3 regions of the Streptomyces sp. NPDC048370 genome follow, and region 2 is predicted to be linked to each of the others. Evidence: riboswitches for the same ligand, from Rfam matches in the RefSeq annotation. Region 2 holds a riboswitch; each other region holds the start of a gene.
The links. Region 2 has a riboswitch for cobalamin ahead of metE (5-methyltetrahydropteroyltriglutamate--homocysteine S-methyltransferase). Riboswitches for the same ligand answer to the same signal wherever they lie in the genome.

Region 1 (4,246 bases), on a different contig from region 2:
GCGGCGAACTGACCTGCGTCAGCCGATGACGCGTCCTCTCGTGCGAGCGGAGGTGATCTCTACAACGCCTGGCACCCCGGAGTGAAGGCCCGTCGTTGCGGTCAAGCCTCAGAGACGAGCGGGTGTCCCATACACAGCCGGGCCCGCTGCCGCAGCTCCCCGCCACCGCAGGATTTCCAGAGTCAGCATCACCCGGATCCGACCGAGGACGCACCGGTGCGCACCCTCGACCGCGCGTCGATAATTGCGCCATGATGCGCATTCGCAAAGCTCGTTCACTCGACCCAGGGCTGACGCCACGTCAGGAAACTCAGCATTTGCTCAGCATCGGTACCGCCCAGAACCGCCCCTCGCCGCCGAGGACCGCCAAGATCAACAATGCGCCTCACCTGCCCTGACCTGCAAAAACCCTGCTCAGCGACCCGCCTGCTAATCTCACCAGGAGGTACCCATGAGGATGCTGATCAACGTCCCGGAGACCGTCGTCGCCGACGCGCTGCGCGGTATGGCCGCCGCGCATCCCGAGCTCACCGTCGATGTCGAGAACCGTGTCGTGCTGCGGCGGGACGCGCCCGTCGCCGGGAAGGTGGCGTTGGTGTCCGGGGGTGGGTCCGGGCATGAGCCGATGCACGGGGGGTTCGTGGGGCCCGGGATGTTGGCGGCCGCTTGTCCTGGTGAGGTGTTCACCTCGCCGGTGCCCGATCAGATGGTGCGGGCCGCCGCCGCGGTCGACAGCGGGGCCGGGGTGCTGTTCGTCGTCAAGAACTACACCGGCGACGTCCTCAACTTCGAGATGGCCGCCGAACTCGCCGAGGACGAGGGCATCCAGATCGCCAAGGTGCTCGTGGACGACGACGTGGCGGTGACGGACAGTCTGTACACGGCCGGGCGCCGCGGAACCGGGGCGACGCTCTTCGTGGAGAAGATCGCGGGGGCCGCCGCCGAGGAGGGCGCGCCGCTGGAGCGGGTCGAGGCGATCGCGCGGCGGGTGAACGAGCGGTCGAGGAGTTTCGGTGTGGCGCTGAGCGCCTGCACCACGCCCGCGAAGGGCAGCCCTACATTCGAACTGCCTGAGGGTGAGCTGGAGTTGGGCATCGGGATCCATGGCGAGCCGGGACGTGAGCGGCGCGCGATGATGACCTCGCGCGAGATCACCGACTTCGCCGTCGACGCCGTACTGGAGGATCTACGGCCGTCCGGCCCGGTCCTCGCCCTGGTGAACGGCATGGGGGCCACGCCGCTGCTCGAACTGTACGGGTTCAACGCCGAGGTGCATCGGGTCCTCGCCGAGCGCGGGGTGCCCGTCGCGCGCACGCTGGTGGGGAACTACGTCACCTCGCTCGACATGGCGGGCTGCTCGGTGACGCTCTGCCAGGCCGACGAGGAAACGCTGCGACTCTGGGACGCGCCCGTGCAGACGGCCGCCCTGCGCTGGGGTCGGTGAGAGGGATGTCCGAGACGAACCAGTTCGACGCCGCGTTCTTCCGCCGCTGGCTGGCCACGGCCGCGGCCGCCGTCGAGCGAGAGGCCGAGCGCCTCACCGAGCTCGACTCGGCGATCGGCGACGCGGACCACGGTGCCAACCTGAAGCGGGGCTTCGCCGCCGTGACGGAGGTGCTGGAGAAGGAGCCGCCCGCGACACCGGGGGCGGTACTCGTCCTCGCCGGGCGGCAGTTGATCTCCACCGTCGGCGGCGCCTCCGGCCCGCTGTACGGGACGCTGCTGCGCCGCACCGGCAAGGCGCTCGGCGAGGCGGAGTCGGTGACGCGGCAGGATCTGGCGGCCGCGCTGGCGACCGGGGTCGCCGCCGTCGGACAGCTCGGCGGGGCCCAGGTCGGCGACAAGACGATGCTGGACGCGCTCGTGCCCGCGGCCGAGGCGCTCGGCGACTCCTTCGCCGCCGCCCGGGACGCGGCCGAGGCCGGGGCCCTCGCGACCGTACCCCTGCGGGCGCGCAAGGGCAGGGCGAGCTACCTCGGCGAGCGTTCCGTCGGGCACCAGGACCCCGGGGCGACCTCGTCGGCGCTGCTGATCGCCGCGCTCGCGGAGGTGGCCGCCGCATGACCGGTCAGGTGGGCATCGTGCTGGTCTCGCACAGCGCGGCCGTGGCCGACTCCGTCGCCGCCCTGGCGCGGGGGCTCGCGGGCGGTGGGGCGACCGCGCCGGTCGCCGCCGCCGGAGGCACCCCCGACGGGGGTCTCGGCACCAGCTCCGAGCGGATCGTCGAGGCGGCGAAGGCGGTCGACGGCGGTGCCGGGGTCGCCCTCCTCGTCGACCTCGGCAGCGCCGTCCTCACGGTCAAGGCACTCCTCGCCGAGGGGGACGAGCTGCCGGAGGGGGCGCGGCTCGTGGACGCCCCGTTCGTCGAGGGCGCCGTCGCCGCGCTCGTCACGGCGAGCGCCGGCGGGGACCTGGACGCGGTGACGGCCGCCGCGGCCGAGGCGTACACGTACCGGAAGGAGTGAACGCGCGCCAGACGGGACGAGGAGCGGTCGGGGGGCGCGCGGGAGATCTGTCACACACCGTCCGGGAGCGCACCCGTGTTGTGATGTACCTGGTCAACCCACTAATGTCACAGCGCCTTGGTGTACGGGAAACCGGTGCGGTACCGGTGCGGCCCTCGCCACTGTGATCGGGAAGTCCGGCTCCATCCCTCTTTCGGGGAAGCCACTGGACCGCCGCGGGAGACCGCGGGGGTGTGGGAAGGCGGAGCCGCGGCGGCATGACCCGTCAGCCAGGAGACCGGCCAAGGTGCGTTGTCCATCCACGAGGTGCTGGAGAGGGTCTCCCAACCATGCATATAGCCGAGGGGTATCTGCCCCCTGTGCACGCGGCCGCCTGGGGCGTCGCGTCCGCTCCTTTCGTCGTCCACGGCGTCCGCGCGCTGACCCGCGAGGTCAGGTCCAACCCCGAGTCCACGCTGCTGCTCGGTGCGGCCGGGGCGTTCACGTTCGTCCTGTCCGCGCTCAAGATCCCGTCGGTGACGGGTAGCTGCTCGCACCCGACCGGTACGGGTCTGGGCGCGATCCTGTTCCGTCCACCGGTGATGGCGGTCCTGGGCACGATCACCCTGCTGTTCCAGGCGCTGCTGCTCGCGCACGGCGGGCTCACCACGCTCGGCGCCAACGTGTTCTCGATGGCGATCGTCGGGCCGTGGGCCGGGTTCGGTATGTACTGGCTGCTGCGCCGGTTCGACGTGCCGCTGATGGTGAGCGTGTTCTTCGGCGCGTTCGTCGCCGACCTGTCGACGTACTGCGTGACCAGCGTCCAGCTCGCGCTCGCCTTTCCCGACCCGGGCAGCGGTGTGCTCGGGGCGCTCGCCAAGTTCGGCTCCATCTTCGCGGTGACGCAGCTGCCGCTCGCCGTCAGCGAGGGTCTGCTGACGGTGCTCGTGATGCGGCTGCTGACGCAGTCCAGCAAGGGGGACCTGACCCGGCTCGGCGTCCTGCTCCCGTCCCGTAAGAAGGCCGACACCGCGGAGGCGAGCGTCTGATGAGCCGGAACGCGAAGATCAACTCCCTCATCCTGCTCGTCGTCGCGGCGCTGGCGGTGCTGCCGCTGGTCCTGGGCCTCGGCGACCACAAGGAGGAGCCGTTCACCGGAGCCGACGCCGAGGCGGAGACGGCGATCACCGAGATCGCTCCCGACTACGAGCCGTGGTTCAGCCCGCTCTACGAGCCCGCCTCGGGCGAGATCGAGTCGGCGCTCTTCGCCCTGCAGGCGGCGCTCGGCGCCGGCGTGCTGGCGTACTACTTCGGCGTGCACAAGGGCCGCAAGCAGGGCGAGGCTCGCGCCGAGGCGAAGGCGCTGCGGTCGGCGTCCGGCGACGAGTAACCGCCGGTGCTGCCGATCGACGCGGCGGCGCACAGCAGTCGCTGGCGCCGCCGCCACCCGTGCGAGAAGGCTGTACTCGGCTTCGGTCTGACGCTGTGCGCGGTGTCTCTGCCGCCGTGGCCCGGTGCCGTCCTGGTCGCGGCGGCCACCCTGGGCGTCCTGCTCGGTCCGGCGGGGGTGCCGGGGCGTCAGCTGTGGCGCGCGTTCCGGATCCCGCTGGGCTTCTGTGTGACGGGGGCGATCCCGCTCCTGTTCGAGGTCGGCGGGGACCGGGGTCTCGTCGTGCTCGCGCAGGACGGTCCGATCCGTGCCGGTGAGCTGCTGCTGCGGACCTCGTCCGCGTCCCTGGGCGTGCTGCTGTTCGCCTTCACCACGCCCGTCTCGGACGTGCTGCCACGCCTGGTACGGGCGA
Region 2 (4,246 bases):
GTACCGGGTGCCGTACGACTGGACCCAGCCGTGCTGGGTGGCGAGGTACCCGGTCAGCTGCTCGGCGAAGTACTGGACCATGTCGTTGCGTTCGGGCTCGCCGTGCACCAGGACGTCCAGGCCCGCCTTCTCCTGGAACGCGATCACCTCCTGGACCTCCGCCTTGACCCGTTCCTCGTAACCGGCCGTGTCGAGCCGGCCCGCGCGCAGGTCGGCGCGGGCGGTGCGCAGTTCGGCGGTCTGCGGGAAGGACCCGATGGTGGTCGTCGGCAGCAGCGGCAGACCGAGATGGGCGTGCTGGGCGGCGGCCCGCTCGGCGTACGGCTGGGAGCGGCGGGCGTCGGCGGCGGAGACCGCGCCGGTACGGGCGCGCACGGCCGGGTCGCGGGTGAGCGGGGACTCCGCCCGCGAGGCCAGGTCGGCCCGGTTGGCGGCCAGTTCGGCGGTGATCGCGGAGGTGCCGCGGGACAGGCCCTTGGCGAGGGTGACGACCTCGGCGGTCTTCTGCCGTGCGAAGGCGAGCCAGCGCAGGATCTGCGGGTCGATGTCCCGCTCGGCGGCGGCGTCGAGGGGGACGTGCAGCAGGGAGCACGAGGCCGCCACGTCGACCCGGTCGGCGAGACCGAGCAGGGTGCCGAGGGTCGTCAGGGACTTCGCGAGGTCGTTGACCCAGATGTTGCGGCCGTCGACCACGCCGGCGACCAGGCGCTTGCCGGGCAGCCCGCCGACAGCCGCGAGCGCCTCCAGGTTGGCGCCGGCGGAGCCGGTGAAGTCGAGCGCGAGCCCCTCGACCGGTGCCTTGGCGAGGACCGGCAGGGCCTCGCCGAGCCGGTCGAAGTACGAGGCGACCAGCAACTTGGGCCGGTCCGTGCGGCCACCGAGCTCGCGGTAGACGCGGGCGGCGGCGTTCAGCTCGGCCGGGGTGCGGTCCTGGACCAGCGCGGGCTCGTCGAGCTGCACCCACTCGGCGCCCGCGGCCCGCAGGTCGGCGAGGACCTCGGCGTACACCGGCAGCAGCCGGTCGAGGAGCGTCAGCGGGTCGAAGTCGGCGGCCACCCCGGGCGCGGGCTTGGCGAGGAGCAGATAGGTCACGGGGCCGACGAGGACCGGGCGGGCGGTCAGGCCGAGGGAGAGGGCCTCCGTCAGCTCGGCCACCTGCTTGGAGGAGTCGGCCGTGAAGACCGTGTCCGGACCCAACTCGGGGACCAGATAGTGGTAGTTGGTGTCGAACCACTTGGTCATCTCCAGCGGCGCGACGTCCTGCGTACCGCGCGCCATGGCGAAGTAGCCGTCGAGCGGGTCGGCGGAGACGGCGTCCCGGTGGCGCGCGGGGATCGCGCCGACCATCACGGTGGTGTCCAGGACGTGGTCGTAGAGGGAGAAGTCGCCGGTCGGCACCTCGTGGACGCCCGCCTCGGCGAGTCGGCTCCAGTGGGTGCGGCGCAGTTCGGCGGCGGTGGTCCGGAGGGCGTCGGCGGTGACGCGGCCCTTCCAGTACCCCTCGATCGCCTTCTTCAGTTCCCGGTGCTGCCCCTGACGGGGGTAGCCGTACACGGTGGCCCGTGCTGCCGCGGCTGCGGGCTTGGTGGTCACGGAGATCTCCTTCGCGAGATGAATCCCTGAGATCCCGGCGACGGGACGAGAGCGCGAAGGGGTGACCGACCGGACGGCCTACCTCGCGCCGTACGCGCGGGTCTCCGTCTGGTGTGGTCGCCGACCCGCCCTCGAGGTCACCGGAATGTCCGCGCACGCATGGTCCGTACGCGGGCAGATGGCAGGTCTTCGGACTCGCGGGCACGTCCTCCACGGGGGAGGACACCTAGTGGCCGTCGCTTCCCAGACCCGTACGGGTCCAGTGCGTATGACGGCGGTCGTTCCCGCTCACCGCTGCGGGGCAGTCCCGGATTTCCACCGGGTTCCCTCTTACGACGCATCCCGTCCGGCTGACGGGGCGAACCAGCTGCACCGGCCACCCTAAGGGGCTGTCCAGCGCTGTGCCGGGAGATGTCCACCATACGGATGGTGAGGTGAGACACCTTGCCGGTCCGCCCGTCGGTCCGCCCCGTCGGTCCGCCCCGTGGTTCCGGGCTCAGCCCCGGCCTGCGTACGGGTGGAAGCCCCGGCCCGTCTTGCGGCCAAGGAGACCCGCCTCCACCATCCGCTGGAGCAGCGGAGGCGGCGCGTAGAGGGGCTCCTTGAACTCCTCGTAGAGCGACTCCGCGATCGAGGCGACGGTGTCGAGACCGATGAGGTCGGCCAGCTTCAGCGGGCCCATCGGGTGGGCGCAGCCCAGCTCCATGCCGGCGTCGATGTCGGCGGCGGTGGCGAAGCCGGACTCGGCCATGCGGATCGCCGAGAGCAGGTAGGGCACGAGCAGCGCGTTGACGACGAACCCGGCCCGGTCCTGCGAACGGACGACCGTCTTGCCCAGCGCGTCCGTCGCGAAGCGCTCCACGCGGGCGACCGTGTCCGGCGCGGTGTGCAGCGAGCTCACGACCTCCACCAGCGGCAGCACCGGCACGGGGTTGAAGAAGTGCAGCCCCACCACCCGGTCGGCGCGGCTCGTGGCCATGCCCAGGCGCATCACCGGGAGCGAGGAGGTGTTGGTCGCCAGGACGGCCGACGGGTCCTCGACGATCTTGTCGAGGCGGGTGAACACCTCGGTCTTGGCCTCCGCGTTCTCGACGACGGCCTCGATGACCAGCTGCCGGTCGGCAAGCTCCTCCAGATCGCCGGTGAAGACGATCCGGGCGAGCGCGTCCCGCGCGGCGGCCGGCTCCAGCTTGCCCCGCCGAACCGCGCGGTCGAGCGATGCGGTCACCCGCTCCCGCGCGGCCCGGGCGGCCACGGCGTCCGTCTCGCAGACGATCGTGTGCCGTCCGGCCCGCGCGCAGACCTCCGCGATGCCCGCCCCCATCTGGCCGCCGCCGACCACTCCGACGCGGGTGATCTCGTCGGCGTCGGCGATCGCGGCACCCGTGCTCTCGGCTTCCGCGATCGCGGCACCCGTGCTCTGGGAGCCCGTGATCCCGGCGCTCATGAGCGGGGCTCCGCGTGGCGCACGAGGTGGCGGGAGTAGGCGTCCGGGGTGAAGAAGAGCGGCAGTTCGCCGCTGAGCGCGTTCCGTTCGAAGAGCGCCCGCACCTCCTCCACCGGGGCCCAGGGGTACGCGGCGCCGAGCGCGGCGAGCTCCTCGTCGAGGAGTCCGACGACCGTCTCCCGGTCGATCAGCCGGTGCCGTACCCACTGCCAGATCTGGACGCGGGCGATCTCGGCGGTCGCCGCGTCCTCCATGAGCCCGTCGAGTGCGACGGCACCCTGACCGCGCATCCAGGCCGCGAAGTAGCCCAGGGCGACCGCGATGTTCGTGCGGATGCCCTCCGGGGTGGGCGGTCCGCTGATCCGGCGTACCGACAGCAGGTCCGCCGGGGTCACCTCGACGTCGTCCCGTGTCCGGTGGATCTGGTCCGGGAGGTCGCCGAGCACGCCGTCGAAGACCTCGCGGCAGACCGGGACGAGACCGGGATGGGCGACCCAGGAGCCGTCGAAGCCGTCCTCCGCCTCCCGCTCCTTGTCGAGCCGGACCTTGGCGAGCGCGGCCTCGTGGGCGGCGGGGTCCTTGCTCGGCACCTGCGCGGCCATGCCGCCGATGGCGTGCGCGCCCCGCTTGTGGCAGGTGCGCACCAGGAGTTCGGTGTAGGCCCGCATGAACGGCGCCGTCATGGTGACCTTCGCCCGGTCGGGCAGGAGGAAGTCGGTGCGGTGGCCGAAGGTCTTGATCAGGCTGAAGAGGTAGTCCCAACGGCCCGCGTTGAGACCGGAGCTGTGCTCGCGCAGCTCGTGGAGGATCTCCTCCATCTCGAAGGCGGCGGTGATCGTCTCGATGAGCACGGTGGCGCGGACCGTGCCCCTCGGGATGCCGAGCAGCTCCTGCGCCAGCAGGAACACGTCGTTCCACAGCCGGGCCTCGTACCGGTTCTCCAGCTTCGGGAGGTAGAAGTACGGGCCGTGGCCCGCGTCGATCTGGCGCCGGGCGCAGTGGAAGAAGTACAGGCCGAAGTCCACGAGGGAGGCGGGCACCGGGGCACCGTCGAACTCCAGGTGTTCCTCGACGAGGTGCCAGCCGCGCGGCCTGACGACGATCGTGGCGAGCCGGTCGCGGTCGGCGAGCCGGTACTCCTTGCCGTCCTCGCCGGTGAAGTCGATGCGCCGCTCGATCGCGTCGAGCAGGACGAGCTGGCCGCCG
Region 3 (4,246 bases), on a different contig from region 2:
AAGAGGACGCCCCGGGTCGTCTCGGCGTCGGCGGAGGTGACGACGACGAAGGAGGTCAGCGCGGAGAACAGCTGCATGGCCGCCACACCGGAGAGGACGACGCGGTCGGTCGTCCCGCCGAGGACGTGGCTGAGCAGGAGCATCGAGGCGAACGAGCAGAGCGCGCCGACGAAGGCCCCGGCGGACACGGAGAGGACTCCCCCGCCGACGCCGAGGACGACGACCACGACGGCCCCGGTCGACGCTCCGGAGGAGACGCCGAGGACGAAGGGGTCGGCGAGCGGATTGCGCAGCAGCGACTGCATCACGGCGCCGCAGAGCGCGAGTCCGGCACCGCAGACGGCGGCGAGGAGCGTGCGCGGCAGCCGCAGGTTCCAGATGATGCCGTCCCTGATCGGGCTGAGCCCCGAGGCTTCCCCGCCGAGGTGGGACGCGACGACGGACAGGACGTCGCCGACACCGATGTCCGCGGGACCGATGGTGACGGCCACCGCGAGGGAGAGGACCAGCGCGACGCACCCGGCGGCGAGGTAGGGAAGCGTACGGCTACGGGGAGGAGCACCAGCACCACTAGCAGTACTGGTACGCGTACGGGTACGGGTCATCGGGCGGGGCGGTGGCGGCGCAGGCCGGCGGCGAGCTGCTCGATGCCCTCGACGGTACGGATCGTCGGGTTCATGGCCTGCCCGCTGAGGACGACGTACCGCTTGTTCCGCACGGCGTCCATCGTCTTCGTCACCGGGTGGGACTCCAGGAACTCGATCTTCTTGGCGGCGCTCTCCCCCGACTGCGCCTTGCGCGTCAGGTCTCCGATCACGAGGACGTCGGGATCGCGGTCGGCGACCGCCTCCCAGCCGATCTGCGGCCACTCCTCGGTGGTGCCGTCGAAGACGTTCTTCACCCCCGTCTCGCGGGTGATGACACCGGGCGCCCCGCAACAGCCCGCCATGTAGGGGGACTCGGAGTCGGAGAACCAGTAGAGGACGCTGACACCGCCCGCGTCGAGCCCCTCGGTGGCCTTCGTGACGCGCGCCTTGAGCTGCGCGACGAGCCGCTCGCCGCGCTCCTCCACGCCGAACACCCGGGCCAGGTCCCGGACTTCGCCGTAGACGACGTCCATGGTCAGCGGCTCGGTGCGCTTGCCGTCCCCGCCGCCGCTGTTGTCCTTGCCCTGGCAGTCGGACGGGGAGAGGTAGGTGGGGACGCCGAGTTGCTCGAACTGCTCGCGGGTGGCCACCCCGCCCTTGGCGAGGGTGGAGGCGAACGAGGCCGCCACGAAGTCGGGTTCGGTGTCGAGGACCTTCTCGAAGGAGGGGTAGTTCTCGGCGAGGCGAGGCACGCCGGACGCTGCCTTCTCCAGGCCCTTCATCACCGGGTCGGTCCAGGTCGCGGTCCCCACCATCCGGTCGCCGAGACCGAGGGAGAGCATGATCTCGGTGGTGCCCTGGTTGAGCGATACGGCCCGGCGCGGGCCGCCGCCCTTGACCTCCACCTTACGGCCGCAGTTCTCGATCGACTGCGTACGGCCGGAGGGCGACCCACCCGCCGTGCCCTTGCCCCCGCCTCCGCCACCACCGCCGCAGCCGGTCAGCAGCAGGGCTCCGGAGAGGAGCAGGGTGAACGTACGGGTGGCGGGGCGGGCGAGGGCCACGGGACTTCCTCGGCGTCGAGGGCCCATACGCGGGGCCCGTGTCGTACGGATCCGCCAGCAGGTCTTCGGACTCGGGATCATCCGGACGGAGCGCCTTCCCGGACCGGTTCCCCGGTCCAGTGGCTTCGTGCCCCGCCCGTCACCCTCACCGCTGCGCGTCAGCTCCGGATTCGCACCGGATTCCCTGACTCCGTACGTCACGCACGTGAGTTCGACTGGCTAGCGCAAGCTACCACACGGGCCGAACGGCCCCTTCCGGGCGAATCGATTCAGCGGCGGTTCCACTCCTCCGCGAGGAGCCGGTAGGAGCGCACCCGGTCGGCGTGGTCGTGGGTGATCGTGGTGACGAGGAGTTCGTCCGCGCCCGTGGCCTCCCTGAGCTGTTCCAGTTGGTCGGCGACACGGGCCGGGGAGCCGACGAACTGGGTGTCGACGCGGTCGGCGACGAGCGTCAGGTCCGCCTCGGTCCAGTCGTGGTCGAGGGCCTCGTCCGGGGTCGGGAAGGCGATGGCGCCCTCGCCGGTCCGGATGCTGCGGACCCAGAGTCCGTAGCCGGTGGCCAGTTCGCGCGCGGTCTCGTCGTCCTCGGCGACGACGACGTCGGTGGAGACGCTGACGTACGGTCGGTCCAGCTCCGCGGACGGCTTGAACGCGGCGCGATAGCCCTCGGCCGCCTCCAGTACGGTCGCCGGGCTGACGTGGTAATTGGCGGCGAACCGCAGGCCGTTGCGGCCCGCGACCTCGGCGCTCGCCCCGCCGCTGCTGCCGAGGATCCAGACCTCCACCTCCGCGCCCTCGCCGGGGACGGCGTGCGCCTCGATGCCGTCCGCCGAGCGGTAGTCGCCGCGCAGGAGCGCCAGGATGTCGTCCACCTGCTCGCCGTACTCCTGGGGGCGGGCGCCCGGCTGGTGCAGGAGCTGGTGCTGGAGGCGGAAGCGCGGCGAATCGACCAGGTGCTCGAACGAGAAACGCGGCGGGATCGTCAGCCCGTTGGGGGCACGGCCGCCGACACCGCCCGGCGCGTCCCCGCCCGCAGGCCCCGAGGGTCGCCCGCCCGAGCGGCCGAGGCCCAGGTCGATGCGCCCGGGGTGCAGGGCGTCGATCAGCCCGAACTCCTCGACGGTGGACAGGGCCGTACGGTGGCCGAGCAGCACGGCCCCGGAACCGATCCTGATCGTGGAGGTCGCCGAGGCGGTCAGCGCCAGCACGACGGCGGGCGAGGCCCCGGCGACGCCCGGGTTGAGGTGGTGCTCGGCGAACCAGTAGCGGGCGTAGCCGAACCGCTCGGCCTGTCGGGCGAGGTCGATCGAGTTGCGGAGCGCCTCGGCGGCGGTCGAGCCGGACGAGATCGGGACGAGGTCGAGGACCCCCAGCGGGATGGCGGGCATGAACGGGTGCTCCTCAGCGGTCGGCGGAGACAGGAATGGGGGCGAGGGAGGGGGTGGGTGACTCGCCCTGGGGGTCGAGCCCGAGGACCGGGGCCCAGGGGAACGGCGGGTCGGGGATCTCCCGTCGCAGGACCGGCGCGATGTCGGACTGGAAGCGCTCCAGGGACGCGCGGTGCTGAGCATCCGTCAATCCCCCGGCATCGGCCTGCAGATGGAGCACGCTGTGCCCGAACTGCTCGTGGTACCACCGTACTTTGTCGATGATCTGCTGCGGGCTGCCGATGAGCGCCGAGCTCCGCTCGACGAAGTCCTCCAGGGTCAGGAAGACCGGCTCGACGCCCATCTGCTTCTGGAACGCGAGGTTCGCCTCGAACACCGGCCGGTACGCGGCGATCGCCTCCTGCGAGGTACGGGCGGTGTGGAAGCCGGCCGTCCCGGCGCCGACGACCGCGCGGGCCGGGTCGTGGCCGTAGTGCTCCCAGCGCTCGCGGTAGTGCCGGACGAGCGCGGCGTACGGCTCGATCGGGTGGGTGACGTTGGCGGAGAAGAGCGGGTCCCCGTATCGGGCGGCGAGATCGACGGACTCCTCGCTGGTCGCGCTGCCGTGCCAGACGCGGACGGGGCGCTGGAGCGGTCGCGGCCACACCTCGGCTTCGGTGAGCCCTGGCCGGAAGCGCGGGGCGGCGGTGACCCGGTCCTCGCGCCAGATCCGGCGGAAGAGCTCGTAACTCTCGGCGTTGCGGTCCCACTGGTCCTCGGGGGTCACCTGGAACAGCTCACGCTGCGCGGTGCCGTTGCCCTTCCCGATGATCAGGTCGAGACGGCCTCCCGAGAGGTGGTCGAGGGTCGCGTAGTCCTCGTACGCCCGCACCGGGTCGAGCAGGCTGAGTGTGGTGACGGCGGTGAACAGCCGGATCCGGGAGGTGAGCGCGGCGATGTGGCTGAGGACCACCGGCGGCGAGGAGGAGATGAACGGCCGCTCGTGGCGCTCGCCCACGCCGAAGCCGTCGAATCCGAGCTCCTCGGCGAGGAGCGCGTTGTCGATCACCTCGCGGAAGCGCTCGCTCGTGGGTTTCTTGACGCCCGTCACGGGGTCAGGGGCGTGCACGATGAGGGTGATGGCCAGGAACTTCACGGTGCCTTCCTGAGGGATCGACGGTACGGGCAGGCGCGTGGGCCCGCCGTCACCCGGCGGCCGCCAGGACCG

Region 1: linked by a shared signal. The riboswitch ahead of ACGFYP_RS05415 (energy-coupling factor ABC transporter permease) and the one ahead of metE (5-methyltetrahydropteroyltriglutamate--homocysteine S-methyltransferase) in region 2 are both predicted to bind cobalamin.
Region 3: linked by a shared signal. The riboswitch ahead of ACGFYP_RS13890 (ABC transporter substrate-binding protein) and the one ahead of metE (5-methyltetrahydropteroyltriglutamate--homocysteine S-methyltransferase) in region 2 are both predicted to bind cobalamin.

The regions. Positions count from the first base shown of each region.
Region 1 is NZ_JBICYI010000002.1:351,950-356,195, forward strand. Features, by position in the region: gene dhaK (dihydroxyacetone kinase subunit DhaK) at 452-1,444, shown strand; gene dhaL (dihydroxyacetone kinase subunit DhaL) at 1,450-2,064, shown strand; gene ACGFYP_RS05410 (PTS-dependent dihydroxyacetone kinase phosphotransferase subunit DhaM) at 2,061-2,465, shown strand; cobalamin riboswitch at 2,539-2,766, shown strand; gene ACGFYP_RS05415 (energy-coupling factor ABC transporter permease) at 2,795-3,493, shown strand; gene ACGFYP_RS05420 (energy-coupling factor ABC transporter substrate-binding protein) at 3,493-3,834, shown strand; gene cbiQ (cobalt ECF transporter T component CbiQ) at 3,841-4,246, shown strand, end outside.
Region 2 is NZ_JBICYI010000001.1:613,517-617,762, reverse strand. Features, by position in the region: gene metE (5-methyltetrahydropteroyltriglutamate--homocysteine S-methyltransferase) at 1-1,593, opposite strand, end outside; cobalamin riboswitch at 1,756-1,976, opposite strand; gene ACGFYP_RS02595 (3-hydroxybutyryl-CoA dehydrogenase) at 2,090-3,040, opposite strand; gene aceB (malate synthase A) at 3,037-4,246, opposite strand, start outside.
Region 3 is NZ_JBICYI010000005.1:178,602-182,847, forward strand. Features, by position in the region: gene ACGFYP_RS13885 (FecCD family ABC transporter permease) at 1-605, opposite strand, end outside; gene ACGFYP_RS13890 (ABC transporter substrate-binding protein) at 602-1,678, opposite strand; cobalamin riboswitch at 1,690-1,886, opposite strand; gene ACGFYP_RS13895 (LLM class flavin-dependent oxidoreductase) at 1,921-3,039, opposite strand; gene ACGFYP_RS13900 (LLM class flavin-dependent oxidoreductase) at 3,053-4,174, opposite strand; gene ssuE (NADPH-dependent FMN reductase) at 4,224-4,246, opposite strand, start outside.